One region of the Bradyrhizobium sp. SZCCHNR1098 genome, then DNA from elsewhere that is predicted to be linked to it. Evidence: riboswitches for the same ligand, from Rfam matches in the RefSeq annotation. Region 1 holds a riboswitch; the other holds the start of a gene.
What was found. A riboswitch is a leader RNA that binds a small molecule or an ion and turns the genes downstream of it on or off. The one in region 1 is predicted to bind cobalamin.

Region 1 (7,908 bases):
CATCACTGCACGCCGAAACTCGCGAGCCGGATGCCGCCGAACACGCCGAAGCCGGGCGCCAGGAAGCCGGTCGGGTTCTGGATGTGACGGTTGAACAGGTTATCGATCCGGCCAAACACCTTGACCTGGTCGGACAGCGCGTAGTCGCCGCGCAGGTTCACGAGCGCATAGCCGGGTGCGACGAGGCCGGTGGTCATGCCGTCGCGGCTGACATCGAGCCAGTCGCCGACCCGCAGCAAGGTGGCCGACAGGCTCAGCGCATCGATCGGCAGCCAGGTGGCGGTGGCGCTCCATTTCTCCTTCGGCCGGCGCAGCAATTGCTGGCCGGTAGCCGCGTCGACGGCGCGGGTGAAGGTGTAGTCCGCGCGCAGCGATATCCGATCGGTGAGCCACGCCGTCACGAAGCTCTCGGTGCCTTCGGTGGTGGCGAGGCCGACATTGGCGTAGGAGGTGAAGGTCGCGTTGAAATTGATCAGGTTGGTGATGCTGTTGTGGAAGTAGGTCGCGCCGAAGCGGACGCGATCGTCGAACAGCGGCTGCTCGAAACCGGCATCGTAGCCGGCGCTCTGCTCCGGCCGGAGGTTGGGATTGGCGAAGAAGTTGAACGCCGGGAAATCCTGGTGCAACTGGCTCAAGGTCGGTGCCTTGAAGCCGGTGCCGTAGCTCGCCTTCAGCTTGGTCTCGGTGACCGGCAGGATCACCGCCGGCGCGATCCGGTAGGTGCCATGGCCGCCGAACTGGTCGTTGACGTCGTTGCGCAGGCTCGCGACGACGAACCAGCGTCTGGCGAACTCGGTCTGCAGCTCGACGAAGCCGGCCTTGTTGCCGTTCTCGGCTGAAAGGTCGGTGGTCTTCAGCCGTTCGGTCTGCTGCTCCAGGCCGACGATCAGGTTGTTGCGCGGGGCGAGCTCGGTCACCGCGTGCCAGTCATATTTGATGCGCTCGCCGGTCGCGACCGCGGCGACGGGATTGCCGGCCGTCAGATCGGACGACCAGTTGTTCACATAGTTGACGCCGAAATAGTTCCTGATGCGGCCGCCGAGCAGCGACCATACGGCTTCCTCGCGCGTCGCCAGTTGATGGACGGTGTGGTTGCTCTGGGCAGCGTCGGGAAAGCTGGGAAAGCCGCTGTCGCCGGTGAACAGCAGGGTGGCGTCAGTGTAGCGGACCACCGAATTGAGCGTCCAGGCCTCGTTGAGATCGACGCCGAGCTTGGACGAGGCGGTGACGTTGTCGTAGGCGTTGCCGATGGCCTTCTGCCCCGCAGGCAGCAATTGCCACGGGGTCACCGGAACGTCACCGGCGTGCAGATGCGCGACGTTGACTGCGTAGTTGACATTGTCCTGAGAGCCGCTCAGCCCCGCGCTCTGGTTGAAGGTCTTGAACGAGCCGCTCTCGACCGAGGCGGTCGCCCGCGCCGGTCCGTCGCCCTTGCGCGTGACCATCGAGATGACGCCGCCGATCGCATCGGAGCCGTACAGCCCGCTCTGCGGCCCGCGCAGCACCTCGAGCTGCTGGATGTCGGCGGCGAGCAGATGCGCGAAATCGAACGCGCCATTGCCGTTGGTGACGTCGCCTGCGTCGATGCCGTCGATGATGAGCTTGGTATGGTTGGCATTGGTGCCGCGCATGAAGACGTTGGTCTGGCCGCCCGGGCCGCCGGCCTGCACGATGTTCAATCCGGGGACCGTGCTCAGGATGTCCGGCACGGTGCGGGCCTGCTGCGCGGCGATATCCTTGTCGGTCACCACGGTGATCGCATTCGCGACGTGGGCCACTGACGTGACGACGCCGGTCGGGCTGACAGCGACGGGCGCTCTTGCCGGCGCGGCCGGCTTTGCCACCGGCATCTGCTGATGCGCGGCGTTGCCGGTTCTGCGGGCGATGGCTGGTCTCTGGGCGATCGGCTCGCGCGGCGGGTCGACCTCAACCGGGGGCAGAAGGTCGGGGGAGGCGGATTGCTGCGCTGCCGTGGGCGAGGGGCCGAGCAGGGCGAATGACGAGAGGACGCAGAACGACGACAGAACGGCGCGATGCCGCCTGGCATGGGGAATGGGAGACACGAGTGACCTCGGCATGACGTCAGTGGCACGTCACCGCGAACGAGGTCTCACGCAGCCCTTTGCAGACCTGCCTGAAAACGATGCCAATAACGCCCCGACCGGCATCCTCGCGTGTGACCACGGCTGACGGCAGGTCTCCTGGCTCGCGGGTCGTCACCTCCACGTCGCCTTCCCGGGACCGAGATTTCCCAGTGGCCTATGACGCGAGATTCGCCGCTTACAGTTGCGGGGGCAGCTGCGGCCTTCGATCACGTCTCTTGCGAGACGCATCCGGCACCGCATTCCCTTTTGAGCCCCGGTCGAGGGGCACCGTCACGATCACCGTAGGAGTGCGGGCGCACCAAAGTCAATCCGGCGCCCGGTGATCTCCTGGCGATAACGCTGGCCGGTCGGCTTGATGATGCCCGGCCGCCTGCGACAACCAGAGCTGTCGTCCCTGCGTTCGGAGGGACGACAGCGGAGTATGAGGAGGCTCGCGAGTCGTTGCTGATGAGGATTGCGTCTTGTGAGCACCCGCTCACTTCTCGACCTTGTTGTGCACCATCCAGAACCGCAGCGTGCGCTGGGCGGTGTCGAGCGACAGCCGGGCATAGTCGCGCTCGGCGAGCTTCAGGGTGTTGCTGTCGATGGCGTGCTTGATCGGCCGGTGGGTCAGGATCTTCGCCACCACCGACCAGGCCAGCCTGGCGGCACGGCAGGGGATCAGCACGATGTCGGTGCGCGGGCCCTCGAGCACCTTGGCCATCATCTCGGTCGGCACGTTGTTGAGCAGGCCGAGTGCGGCGGAAACCTCGCCGAAGCGGCGGGTCTCGGCGAAGAAGGCGATGGCGGCATCGTTGAGCTCGTTCAGCCCCTTCATGCGCTTGACGGCCTCTTCGGCCAGTGTGAAGTCGCGGCCGACCAGGCCGCCGTCGCTGCGCGCGACGTCCGCGATGGCCTTGAGGATCTTCTTGATCTCCTGCCGCAACGCCGGCGGCGCCGAGGCCATCAGCTTGGCGCGCACGGCTTCGGTGGCGCGGCGCAAGAGGTCGCGCAGGTGCTTGGTGGGCAGGTCGACGCGCAGCCCGATGATCTCGGACAGCTCGTCGTCATCCGCGGCATGCGCCATCATCCCGGAATAGCCGGTATCGGAGAAGCGCGCGGTCTGGTTGTTGGCGAGCTTGCGGATGACCCGGCGCTCGCCGCGGTCGACGATGATGTCGGTCACCGCCTCGGTCAGATGCGGACGGCTGGAGATCGCCATCAGGTGATCCTGGCCCTTGGTCGCCGCGACCTCGACCAGCGTATGCTCGGTCAGCCGGCTCGAGTGCATCAGCACGCTCTCGGCCACCGAGATTTCGTCGTCACGGGCGAGCTGCTGGATCAATTCGACGGGGGCGTAGTCGACCGGCGCGAGATGCTTGGAGAGCTCGGCCCGCGCGCGGGTCTCCACTCGCGAGACCAGCATGCACAGCACATTGTCGAACACCTTGATCTGGTCCTCGGTGAGGCGTTCGCCGTCATGCAGGAACAGATTGGTGACCTGGCGCAGCGTGTTGACGCGCTTCGCCGAGGAGCCGCTGCGGACGGCCTCTTCGAGCTCGGTGATGATGGAGTGTTCTGAAGGCGGGAGCTGTTCTGGCTGTGACACGATCGCGCTCGTTTGTCCGGATGGCCGGAGCGACAGCGACGCGCTTGTGATCCCGCTGCAAGGCTCTCGGCCGGAGCAGTTTTCGGCACGGGCGATAACAACGCGTTAGGGTCGGAGGACGTAGTACCCCGGAGAAACACGGATACGGAAAATTAAGGCGATACGCGTAGAGGGGGACGACGAGCTGGAGCCGGTCTTCCGGAGATTCGCCGGACAGGCGATGGAATGAGATGCGAAGACCTCCCCGCAGACGCGGCGACGACAGGCCAGCGAAACGGAAAGATTAATGATCTCATAAGGTCACAGACCTTCCTTCATCCAGTTTGCTCGCTGCCCTCGATCTCACGTCAGCTGTCATCCTCCCAAACATTGAAACTTAAATCCCATTCTTGCCGCGGCCATTTTGCCGTGCGCCGTGCGCTGCGTGCCGTCTCCCGGTGTTCCGGGGCGGGCTCGGAAGGGGGATGACCTCGCGCGAAAAATCAGCGCCAGCATCGTGCCGCATCCCGTGCGATAATCGCCGCGCAAATCGTTGAGGTCGCCATGAAATCCGTCGTCATCACCGGCGCGTCCACCGGCATCGGCTTCGCCTGTTCGAAGCTCCTGCTCGCGCGTGGCTTCCACGTGTTCGGCAGCGTTCGCAAGCAGGCTGATGCAGACCGTCTGCGCAGCGAGCTCGGCGCCAACTTCACGCCGCTGCTGTTCGATGTGACCGACGAAGCGGCGGTGAAGGCGGCCGCCGGCGAGGTGCGAGCGGCGCTCAAGGGCGAGACGCTCGCCGGTCTCGTCAACAATGCCGGCATCGCCGTCGCGGGGCCGGTGACGGAGCTGCCGATCGAGCAGTTTCGCCATCAGATGGAAGTGAACGTCATCGGTCCGGTGATTGCGACCCAGGCGTTCGCGCCGCTGCTCGGCGCCGATCCGGCCATGAAGGGAGAGCGCGGCCGGATCGTGATGATCAGCTCGGTCGCGGGCCGCAATGGCAACCCGCTGATGGCGCCGTATTCGACCTCGAAGCATGCGGTCGAGGGGCTATCCGAGAGCCTGCGCCGCGAGCTGATGCTGTTCGGCATCGACGTCATCGTCATCGCGCCGGGGGCGGTGAAGACGCCGATCTGGGCCAAGGCCGAGGAGGTCGACCTGTCGGCGTACCAGGCCTCGCCGTTCTTCCCGGCGCTGCAGAAGATTCGCGGCTTCATGCTGCATCTCGGCAAGACCGGGCTGCCGGCCGAGACCATCGCCGCGCGAGTGGCCGACGCCTTGACCCTGCCGGCGCCCAGGGTGCGCTACGAGATCGCGCCCGATGCTATCAGGCAATGGATCGTGCGGGTGCTTCCGAAGCGGACCGTCGATCGCATCATTGCCAAGCGGCTCGGCCTGACGCCGGTGATCAGGGCCTGATGCCGGCGATGACGACCATCGGCAAGACCCAGGCGGAGCTGACCCGCCTGGTCGAGGAGGAGATTCGCGCGCAGCCGGGGTGCGAGACGGCACGCGTGCCGGCCGTTCATGCGCTCGACGCGCGCAGCGGCCGCAACTGGGAGATCCCGCACGTCGTTCTCGGCGATAGCCTGATCAGCGACGTCGACCGCGCCGTGATGAGCGTGCAGCGCCGGCTCGGGCGCGAGTTTCACCTGATCGATGATCCCGTCACGGAGCCAGCCTCGGAAGCCGCCGCGACGCCGCAGATCGACACCGACGACTCCTGACATTCCCTGCGCTGACGTGAGCCCTGCGGGCTCAGGTCAGCAGGCCCTGCCGCAGCGCCAGCCGTACCAGCTCGATGTCGCTGGCGACGCCGAGCTTGTCCTTGATCAGCGAGTGCAGGTTGGCAACCGTCTTCGGGCTGAGATGCAGCGCTGACGCGATCTCGTCGGTGGTCCGTTCGGCCAGCAGCATCTGCATCACCTCGAACTCGCGCGCGGACAGGACGTCGGCGGCCGCCCGCTCGCCGGACAGCCGGCTGAGCGCGAGCTCGTGATCGATGTCGGGGCTGATCGCGATGCGGCCGGCGAGCACGTCCATGACGGCGCGCACGAGCGTCTCCGGCGGGCTGCTCTTGGTGACATAGCCGCGGGCGCCGGCGCGGATCGCCTGCACCGCGAAGCCCGCATTCTCATGCATCGTGAAGACGAGGATGCGCGCGCTACGATCCCATTGCCGGATGCGGCGGATGCCCTCAATGCCGCCGACGCCCGGCATGGTCAGGTCCATGATGACGAGATCGGGCCTGACCTCTTTGAACAGCCGGTAGGCTTCGGCACCATCGGCGGCTTCGGCGACCACGCGCAGCCCCGGCTGCTTCTGCAGCATCGACCTGTAGCCCTCGCGGACCACGGCATGGTCATCGACCAGCAGGATGGTGCCGGCGGGCGCCGTCATGCCGCGCAAGCCGTTTCCGGCTGGGTCGGCGCACGCGAGAGATCGGGCAAGGCCGGGACCGGAATCTCGACGCGGAGTCGCGCGCCACCACCGGAGGTGGCCGCGAAGCTCATCTGGCCTCCCATGGAGGCGACGCGCTCGCGCATGCCGAGCAGGCCCATGCCCGGCTTGTCGGGAGCTTCACCTGCGGGACCGTCGTCTTCGACGGTGAGCACGGTCGCGCTCGCCGGCCCGTCCTGAAGCGTCAACTGCAGCCGCACGCGCGTCGCTCCGGCGTGCTTGACGGCATTGGTGAGCGCCTCCTGGGCGATGCGATAGAGGTTGGTGGCGATGATGCCGGGCAGTCGGTCGATGCCGCCCGACAGGCTGATCTCGAAAGCGGTGCGGCCGTGCTGCCGCCTGTTCCACCCGGCCACGAGGCCTTCGAGGCTGGCGGCGAGGCCGAGCTCGTCGACATCAGGTGGGCGCAGCCGCATCAGCGCGCCGCGCAACTGGTCCATCATGTCGCTCGCGGTGCGCGCGATGCCGTCGCATTCGCCCACCAAAGCGGGGCAATCCTGCGCCGCGCTGTGACGGATCGACGCCGCGAGCGCCCGGATCGCCGCCAGCGACTGGCCGAATTCATCATGCAGCTCGCGCGCGAGGTGGCGGCGCTCGTCGTCCTCCAGCGCAATCAGGCGCCGGGTCAATTCGCTGCGCTGGGCCAGCGCTGTCTCCAGCCCCTCGGCGAGCTGGTTGAAGGCATCGCGGATCGCCGACAGCTCGGCAAGGTCGAACGGCGGCAGCCGTGCCGACAGATCATGGGCCGCGATCCGCTCCAGCCCGGCGCGGATCAGCCGGGTCGGGCGCAGCGCGCGGGCCAGCGCGGCGTAGGCCAGAATGCACAGCAGCGCCAGCGCCGTCCCGAGCACGGGCAGCAGCCGGCTGAGCTCGCGCCAGGCCTCCGCGGTCATGACGCCGGCATCGGCCCAGACGACGGCATCGCCGGTCGTTTCGCCGCGAAAGCTGACCGGCCGTGCCGCTTCCCGGCCCGGATCGAACAGCCGCCGATACAGCATCGCGAAGGCGCGGGGCGGATCGTCCGTCTGCGCCTCGGCGCCGCCGCAGATGCGCTGCACGATCGCGCCGTCGACGCCGCGATAGGCGATGCACAGGCCCGGTCGCATCGCGGCGGCGGCGACCGCATCGAGGTCGGGAAAGCCGGCCGGCGGGCTGTTGACCCAATGCATCTTGCTTTGCTGCAATTGCAGCGTCCTGGCCGTGATCTCGGCGATCCGCTCATTGCGCGCTTGCACCGAGCGCTCGGTGTCGAACAGCACATAGGCGCAGATCGCCCCAAAGCAGAGCGCCGAGACCACCGAGATGCGCAGGGTCAGACGGTATTTGAGGTCGTAGCGGGTCCACATCTTCGGCACGTCCATGGTAGCCCTGCCCGCCGGCATTTAACGGCAGAACCGCCTGGGCCAAAAGCGCTGCGGCCTGGTCGCCGTCACCGTCGTGAAAATTTCCCGTGCCGCGCCGGGACCGCGGCCGCTGCGGCCGTAGCGCCGCTGCGTCTAGCTTTGGATCGCCAGACATCGCTGCAGGGGGATCCCATGTCGAACCGTCGCGTCGTCCGTTGTCTCGTTCTCGCGCTTGCTTTCGCGGCCGGTCCGGTCCGCGCCGCCTCCGGCGATGTCCCGGCTGTGCTGGTCGACGATTTCAGCTATCTCGACACGTCCGGCGAGCCGGTCGATCAGACCGCAGCGCATCAGCGGCGGCTGGATGCATTCATCGCCGCGCTCCGCAGCGACGTCGCCGCCGACGCGCGGCTGCGGCCGGTCAGCCCGTCCT
Region 2 (7,908 bases), on a different contig from region 1:
CGCGCCGGATAGTCGGAGAGCAGCAGCGCCACGCGCCGCTCGCTTGCCGGCAGCGCCCGCAGCCGCGCCCATCGCGCCGCGAGCCGGGCGACGTAAGCGATGCGGTCGTGTCGGGGCACATAGCGCATCGTGCCGAACTGCAGACGCTCATCCGCGGGCGCTTCGCCCTTGAACGCAATCGGGCGCGCCAACAGTCGGCCGTCGAGCTCCGGCAGAACGACATTCATGGCCAGATCCGTCGGCGACAGTCCGCGCGCCGACGAGGCCCAGGCCTCTTCGGTGCTCTGCGCCTGGATGATCTGCAAGACCGGCGCGTCCGCGAGGTCGAGCACCGTGGTGCCGTCGTCGCGCAGCGCCGAGAACGCGGTGGCGTTCAAAATGATCGCAGGACGCCGGCGCTGGACGAGTCGCGCCAGTGCATCCCCGATATTGGGATCCTTCAGGCTGGTCACCGCGACCGCGACTGCCGCCAGCCCTTCACCTTCGAGCGCCCGCATCAGGTCCGCGATCCCTGCCGTATCCGCGGCGAGCAGGCCCGCACGGTAGAACACGATCAACGCGGTGGGCCGCGCATCATCGTGGCCGCAGAGATCATCGATGCCGACGGCTCCGCGATCGGGCATGAAGCCGACGATCGAACCGATCGCGACCGGCTCCGCAAAATGCGCGTCGCGCCCGAGCAGCGTCGCGAGATAGCGCAGGGCCTCGCGCGCATTGCCGACGCCGCCCTCGTGCAGATAGCCGTAGAGACGCGAGGTCGCGTCCTGCGGCAGGGTCGAGAGCGCATCGAGCCTCTCGTCGGCGCGATCATCACCCGGCAGTGCCGCGAACAGGATGTGGCGGCTGCGGCAGACCGATGCGATGCGCTCCAGCCCGTAGCGCCAATAGTCGAGCCCGCCGAGACAGCGCACGACGACGGCGCGCGCGCCCAGCACGACGCGGTCGACATAGAGATCGACCGACATCGGATGCTTCAGCCGTTTCAGGCTCGCGAGGCGCAGGCTCGGCAGCTCATCCGACGACGCGGTCCAGGCCTCGGCCAATGCCGACAAGTCGCTATCCGAGAACGACAGCACGACGATTTCGGCCGGCGACTGCGCAAGATCCACGGCCTGTTCGAGGTCGTCGAGATCCGCGCCCGTTGTCGCCAGCAGGTGCATCGGTCCCGCCTATCCTGTGATCAGGCTCTGGATGGCGGCGGCATCGAGGCCGCGCTCGCCGATGATCACCAGCCGCCCCTGCCGCGATTCGCCGGATCGCCACGGGCGCTCGAACTGATGCTGGATGCGGTTGCCGACGGCCTGCACCAGGAGGCGCAGCGGCTTGCCGGCGACTTCCACGAACCCCTTCACGCGCAATACGTCATGCGCGTCGACGGCGGCCGCGATGCGGTCGACGAGCGCATCGGGCGAAGCCTGCGCCGGAACGTCGAGCACGAAACTCTCGAAATCGTCGTGGTCGTGCTCGGCCTCGTTGTCGTGATGTGACGGTCGGGCCGCGAGATCGTCCTCCGCTGCGGCACCGAGCCCGAGCAGAATTGAAGCCGACAGCCTGCCGTGCTCCGTCGCGATCACCTTGACGGCACGCTGCACCTTCGCCGTGATCTCGGCCGCGACATCCTTGCGCTGCTCCTCGCTCATCAGGTCGCTCTTGTTCATCACAACGAGATCGGCGCACAGCAGCTGGTCCTCGTAGACCTCCTCCAGCGGGTTGTCGTGATCGAGTGAAGCATCACTGGCGCGCTGCGCGGCGAGCGCTTCGGGATCGTCGGCGAAGCGTCCCGCGACCACCGCCGGGCCGTCGACGACCGCCACCACACCGTCGACGGTGACGCGCGTCGCGATCTCCGGCCAGTTGAAGGCCTGCACCAGCGGCTTCGGCAGCGCGAGCCCCGAGGTCTCGATCACGATATGCTCGGGCGGCTCCTTCTGATCCAGCAGGCTCCTGAGCGCGGGCACGAAATCATCGGCAACGGTGCAGCACAGACAGCCGTTCGACAGCTCGACGATGCGATCCTCCGGACAGTCCGGCACGCCGCAGCCTTTCAGGATGTCGCCGTCGATGCCGACATCGCCGAACTCGTTGACGATGATGGCGAGCCGGCGACCGTTCGCGGTCTCGATCAGGTTGCGCACCAGCGTGGTCTTGCCGGCGCCGAGGAAACCGGTGACGATGGTGCAAGGCGTCTTGGCGAACGACTTCGTCATGGCGATACGATCTCTCGTTTCAGCGTGGTGCTGACAGCGCGGGAACGCGCGCAACGGTGTTCTTGCGGATGTATTCGGGACGCTCGCGCCAGGCCGGCAGGCCGGCGTCATGGCGCTGATGCAGCTGCGCGAATGTCAGCACATCCTGAACATGCAGATCCGGATCGAGCGCGCCGAGCACGTAGGTCCATTTGCCCGGCGCCGTCACTGCAACCGTGCACGCACGATTGCAGTTGGACAGGCACTCGACGCCGACCACGGCGACACCGGCGCGCTGCGCGGTCGGCAACGTCTCGATCGCGGCGAGCAGACGGGCTCCGGCCCGCGGCTGATCAGGCGGCGTAGGTTCCGTCGCCTGCGAACGGCAGGTGACGCAGACGAACAGCGTCGTCTCACCAATCTCCGATGCGGTCATCAATCAGCCGATCACGCCGGCCGCCGTCGCCGCGGCGACCCCACCCACCAGCACGATGGCAGCGCCCGCGAGCCGCAGCGCCAGCGGTGCGGCCGCTTTGGCCTTCGCCGACAGCAGCCTGGTGCCGAGGAACGCGCCGGCGGCGATGATGGTCTGGATCACGAGCAGACCGACGAGATAGGCCCCGAGCGGGGTGTTCTCGGCCCCAACGATCGATTCACCCAGCGCATAGCCGTGGACGAGGCCGGTCACGGCGAACAGGCCGGCGACGGGCAGCACGCCGAAACGGCCACGCATCGCCACCACCAGCCCAACCACGGCGGTGGTCAGGCCGACCAGCAGCTCGGCAGCCGGGATGTTGGCCTTGGCCACGTGAAGACCGACGCCCGCGATCATCGCGGTGGTGAAGGCGAGCACCGGCGCGAAGCCGCGGCCCAGAAATGCTGCGACGATGCCCGCACCGACGATGGCGGCCAGATGGTCGATTCCGATCACAGGATGGCCGAGGCCGGACAGCAGGCCCTGCGCAAACGTCTGCGGCAGTTTGCCATCCATCATGTGATGCGCGAAGGCGGGATCGGCGGCGAGCAGCACCAGGCTCGCGGCTGCAAAGGTCGTGATACGGGTCAACTTCATGGCCGTCTCCGTCGCTTGCCGGCTCCCCCAGAGGACCGGACGATGCGCTGCATCCGACGGCATCCCGCCCATCCTGGCGGGATCAGAACCAGCATCGCGACTCCCCGCGCGACGGGTCGGCCAACAGCAATGTCGACGGCAGGTCTCCTGGCTCTCGGGTCACCGCATGAAGCCACCTTCCCGGTTTCCCAGTGGTGTCTTGGCCTCACACTCGCCGATTACAGTTGCGGGGGCAGCCACGGCCTTGGGTCAAGAACCCGCACCGTGTTCCCTAAATCTCTCCTTTCGGAGAACCGTCATCTGTTAGATACGGGTCGCGCCAAAGCCCGTCAATCGGAATCGTCCCCCATGGTCCCCGCCCGCCCGCATCCCGCCCTGCCGCGCCTCACCCTGGTGCTCGGCGGCGCGCGTTCCGGCAAGAGCCGTCATGCCGAGGCGCTCGTAACCGCCCTTCCCGCACCTTGGACCTATGTTGCGACCGCGCAGGCGTTCGACGATGAGATGAAGGACCGAATCGCGCAGCACAAAGCGCGCCGCACCGAGGGATGGCAGACGTTGGAGACCACGCATGATCTTGCAGGCCTGGTCCGTGCACGGGCAAATTCGAGCGCGCCGATGCTGATCGATTGCCTGACGCTGTGGCTCAGCAATGTGATGCTCGCCGACATGAACGTTCCGGCACGATGCGCCGAGCTGATCGAGGCGTTCAGGGACGCGCCTGGCCCCGTCGTTGCCGTGTCCAATGAGGTCGGACTGGGTATCGTGCCGGACAACGCGCTCGCGCGCGCCTTTCGCGATGCCCAGGGGCGACTGAACCAGGACGTCGCGGCCGTGGCGGATCGCGTGATCCTGATGGCGGCCGGCCTGCCGCTGACATTGAAGTAACGGGAAGGACATGCCGATGACCGAAAGCGCCGACGATTCACGCCACAAGGCGAAGATGGAGAACCGCAAGGCGGTGCAGGATGCCGAGGTCGCCTCCAAGACCGTCGAGAAGGGCCTGCTGATCGTTCACACCGGCAAGGGCAAGGGCAAATCGACGGCGGCCTGGGGCCTGATGCTGCGCGCACTCGGCCGCGGTTTTCGCATCGGCGTCGTGCAGTTCGGCAAGGGCGCGTGGGAAACCGGCGAGCGCAAGGCGATCGAGAAGTTCGGCGATCAGGTCTCCTGGCACACGCTCGGCGAGGGCTTCACCTGGGAAACGCAGGATCGCGCGCGCGACGTCGCCGCGGCCGAGCGCGCCTGGGCAAAGGCAAAGGAGCTGATGGCGGATCCGTCGATCCGGCTGCTCGTCCTCGATGAGCTCAACATCGCGCTGCGCTACGATCACCTTGATATCGCAGACGTCGTCGCCACGCTCGCAGGGCGCCGTCCCGATCTGCACGTCGTCGTCACCGGGCGCAACGCCAAGCCGGAGCTGATCGAGGCCGCCGATCTCGTCACCGAGATGAACCTCGTGAAGCATCATTTCGCGGCCGGCGTGAAGGCGCAGGAAGGCATCGAGTACTAGGCCCATGAGCGCGCGCGCCATCATGTTCCAGGGCACCGGCTCCGACGTCGGCAAATCGCTGATCGTCGCGGGGCTCGCGCGCGCGCTGACATTGCGCGGCCTCAAGGTGGCGCCGTTCAAGCCGCAGAACATGTCGAACAACGCCGCCGTCACCGCTGATGGCGGCGAGATCGGCCGTGCCCAGGCGCTGCAGGCGCGCGCGGCGCGGCGGCCGACGACCGTGCACATGAACCCGGTGCTGCTGAAGCCGCAGAGTGAGATCGGGTCGCAGGTCGTGGTGCAGGGCCGCGTGGTCGGCAACGCCAAGGCGTCCGCCTATCAGGCGATGAAGCCGCAACTGATGGCGGCCGTGCTGGACAGCTTCCATCACCTCGCAGCGGATGCCGACATCGTGCTGGTCGAAGGCGCGGGCTCCGCCTCCGAGATCAACCTGCGCGCGGGCGACATCGCCAACATGGGTTTTGCGCAAGCCACGCAGATTCCGGTGGTGCTGATCGGCGATATCGATCGGGGCGGCGTGATTGCGAGCCTGGTCGGCACCAGGACTGTGATCCCGCCGGACGATGCCGCGCGCGTGGCAGGTTTCCTCGTCAACAAGTTTCGCGGCGATCCGGCCTTGTTTGCGTCAGGCATGAACGAGATCGAGAAGCGGACGGGGTGGACATCGCTCGGGCTCATTCCGCATTTTTCGGATGCGCGCCGCCTGCCAGCGGAGGACGCGCTTGGCCTGGCTGAACGCGGATCATCGGGAGGACAGCGGCCGAAGGTCGTCATCCTCGCCTACCCGCGCATCTCCAATTTCGACGAGTTCGATCCGTTGCGGCTGGAAGATGGAATCGATCTGCAGTTTTTGCGGCCTGGCACGCCGATCCCCGGCGACGCATCGATGGTGATCCTGCCGGGCTCGAAGGCCACGATTGCCGATCTCGCCGCCTTGCGTGAAGTCGGCTGGGACATCGATCTTATCGCGCATCTGCGCCGCAGCGGCCGCGTGCTCGGCATCTGCGGCGGCTATCAGATGCTGGGGCGTGTGATCAGCGATCCCGATGGGCACGAGGGCACGCCCGAGTCCGTCGCGGGACTTGGCCTGCTCGACGTCGAAACGACATTGACCGATGACAAGGCGTTGCGCGAGGTCCAGGGCACGCTGACGCACGATAAGCTCTCGTTCCGCGGCTACGAGATGCACATCGGCCACACGGAGGGACGGGCGACACAGCGCCCCTTCCTGACCTTCTCCGATGGCCGGCGCGATGGCGCCATCGCGCCTGATGGCCTGGTAGCCGGCTGCTACGTGCATGGCCTGTTCGCCGACGACGGCCTGCGCAGCCATTGGCTGCGCGGCCTCGACGCGACGACCAGCGGCCTCTCCTATGAGATCGATGTGGACACGACGTTGGATGCACTCGCGGAGCATCTCGAGCGCTACGTTGACGTGGACCGTATCCTCGCATTGGCAAGCAAGCCCGCGCCGGCCGTCGTTGCTACAGGATCCTGACCAGGACGAGTCCTGCGACGACCAGGACCTGAACCAGACAGGCCAGCCGATACAGCCGCAAGGCGCTCCGGATGTCGGACGCGTCGAGATCGGCGTGCCCATCGCCCATCCAGGCATCGGTGACGAGATGACCGTGATAGACGCGCGGCCCCGCCAGGCGCAGTCCGAGCGCACCAGCCATCGCCGCTTCCGGCCAGCCGGCATTGGGCGAACGATGCTTCGACGCATCACGTGCAACGGCTCGCACCGCGGCCGAAGCCGAGGCGCTCGGGATGCAGGCCGCAGCGGCTGCGATCCACAGCGCGGACAGGCGCGAGGCCGGCAAGTTGACGAGATCGTCGAGCCGCGCCGCCGCCCAGCCGAACGCGCGGTGCCGGTCCGAGAGATGACCGATCATGCTGTCCGCGGTGTTGAGAGCCTTGTAGATCAGGATACCAGGAAGACCACCGACGACGAGCCAGAACACGGGTGCGACGACGCCATCGGAGAAGTTTTCTGCCAGGCTCTCGATCGCGGCCCGCGCAACGCCGGCTTCATCCAGCCGATCGGGATCGCGGCCGACGATCATCGAGACGGCTCTGCGGCCGCCCTCGAGCCCCTCCTGCTCCAGTCCTTCCGCGACCGCCGCAACATGCGTGTCGAGACTGCGCTGGGCCAGCAGGCTGCTTGCCGCCACACCAAGGACGATCGTTGCGACCGGCTCGCCCACGACCGCCTGCATCACCCACGCTGCGGCGAGGCCGATGGTCATCATGCCGGCCACGAGCAGACAGACGAGCCCGACGCCGCGGGCTCGTCGCGCGGCAAAGCCGTCTCCTGCCCCGTTCCAGCGGCGGTCCGCCCATGCTATCAGCGCACCCATCCACATCACGGGATGGCCGATCCGCCGCACCAGGACCTGGGGATAACCGACCGCCGCCTCGACGAGCAGCGCCGTGAGCGCGAGAGAGACGAACATCGATCTCCGCTGAAGGACAGACATGGACGACAGAGCGACTAGCACGCGCGCTGACCAGCCGGAAGCGATCCTTCACGGCGGCGATCTCGCTGCGATCAGCCGTCGCTACCCGGATGCGCCGCGGCCGTGGATCGATCTGTCGACCGGCATCAATCCCATAGCCTACCCGGTGCCGACCATCCCGCCCGCAAGTTGGGCGCGCTTGCCGGCCCAAGCCGAAGACGACGCGCTGCGCGCAGCGGCTGCTGCGCGCTATGGCGTGGCGGGGCCCGAAATGATCGTTGCCGCGCCCGGCACGCAGGCGCTGTTGCAGATCCTGCCGCGGCTGCGCCCGCGCTCGAGGGTTGCCGTGCTCGCCCCGACCTACGAGGAGCATGCGCTGTGCTGGCGCCGCTGTGGGCATCGCGTCGGTCTGGTCGATGATATCGATGCGCTCGCCGATGCCGATGTTGCCGTCGTCGTGAATCCCAACAATCCCACCGGCCGCCTGCTGCCCCGCGATGTGCTGGTCGGATTGGCCGCGACCTTGCGCCGGCGCGACGGCCTGCTGATCGTCGACGAAGCATTCATCGATCTTTGTCCCGCCGACGCCAGCCTCGCAGCCGACCTGCCGCCGGCGACGATCGTGCTGCGCTCGTTCGGCAAGACCTACGGCCTTGCCGGCGTCCGCCTCGGTTTCGCGAT

Region 2: another riboswitch for cobalamin. It lies ahead of QX135_RS18015 (HupE/UreJ family protein); the one in region 1 lies ahead of QX135_RS22515 (TonB-dependent receptor plug domain-containing protein).

The regions. Positions count from the first base shown of each region.
Region 1 covers NZ_JAUEXY010000011.1:11,177-19,084, reverse strand. The annotation lists gene QX135_RS22515 (TonB-dependent receptor plug domain-containing protein) at 3-2,078, opposite strand; cobalamin riboswitch at 2,174-2,392, opposite strand; gene QX135_RS22510 (DUF2336 domain-containing protein) at 2,581-3,693, opposite strand; gene QX135_RS22505 (SDR family oxidoreductase) at 4,237-5,094, shown strand; gene QX135_RS22500 (hypothetical protein) at 5,094-5,402, shown strand; gene QX135_RS22495 (response regulator transcription factor) at 5,434-6,075, opposite strand; gene QX135_RS22490 (sensor histidine kinase) at 6,072-7,481, opposite strand; gene QX135_RS22485 (DUF2380 domain-containing protein) at 7,671-7,908, shown strand, end outside.
Region 2 covers NZ_JAUEXY010000008.1:39,336-47,243, forward strand. The annotation lists gene cobN (cobaltochelatase subunit CobN) at 1-1,160, opposite strand, end outside; gene cobW (cobalamin biosynthesis protein CobW) at 1,170-2,207, opposite strand; gene QX135_RS18010 (DUF1636 domain-containing protein) at 2,227-2,622, opposite strand; gene QX135_RS18015 (HupE/UreJ family protein) at 2,626-3,258, opposite strand; cobalamin riboswitch at 3,378-3,571, opposite strand; gene cobU (bifunctional adenosylcobinamide kinase/adenosylcobinamide-phosphate guanylyltransferase) at 3,607-4,143, shown strand; gene cobO (cob(I)yrinic acid a,c-diamide adenosyltransferase) at 4,160-4,768, shown strand; gene QX135_RS18030 (cobyric acid synthase) at 4,773-6,266, shown strand; gene cbiB (adenosylcobinamide-phosphate synthase CbiB) at 6,253-7,224, opposite strand; gene cobD (threonine-phosphate decarboxylase CobD) at 7,247-7,908, shown strand, end outside.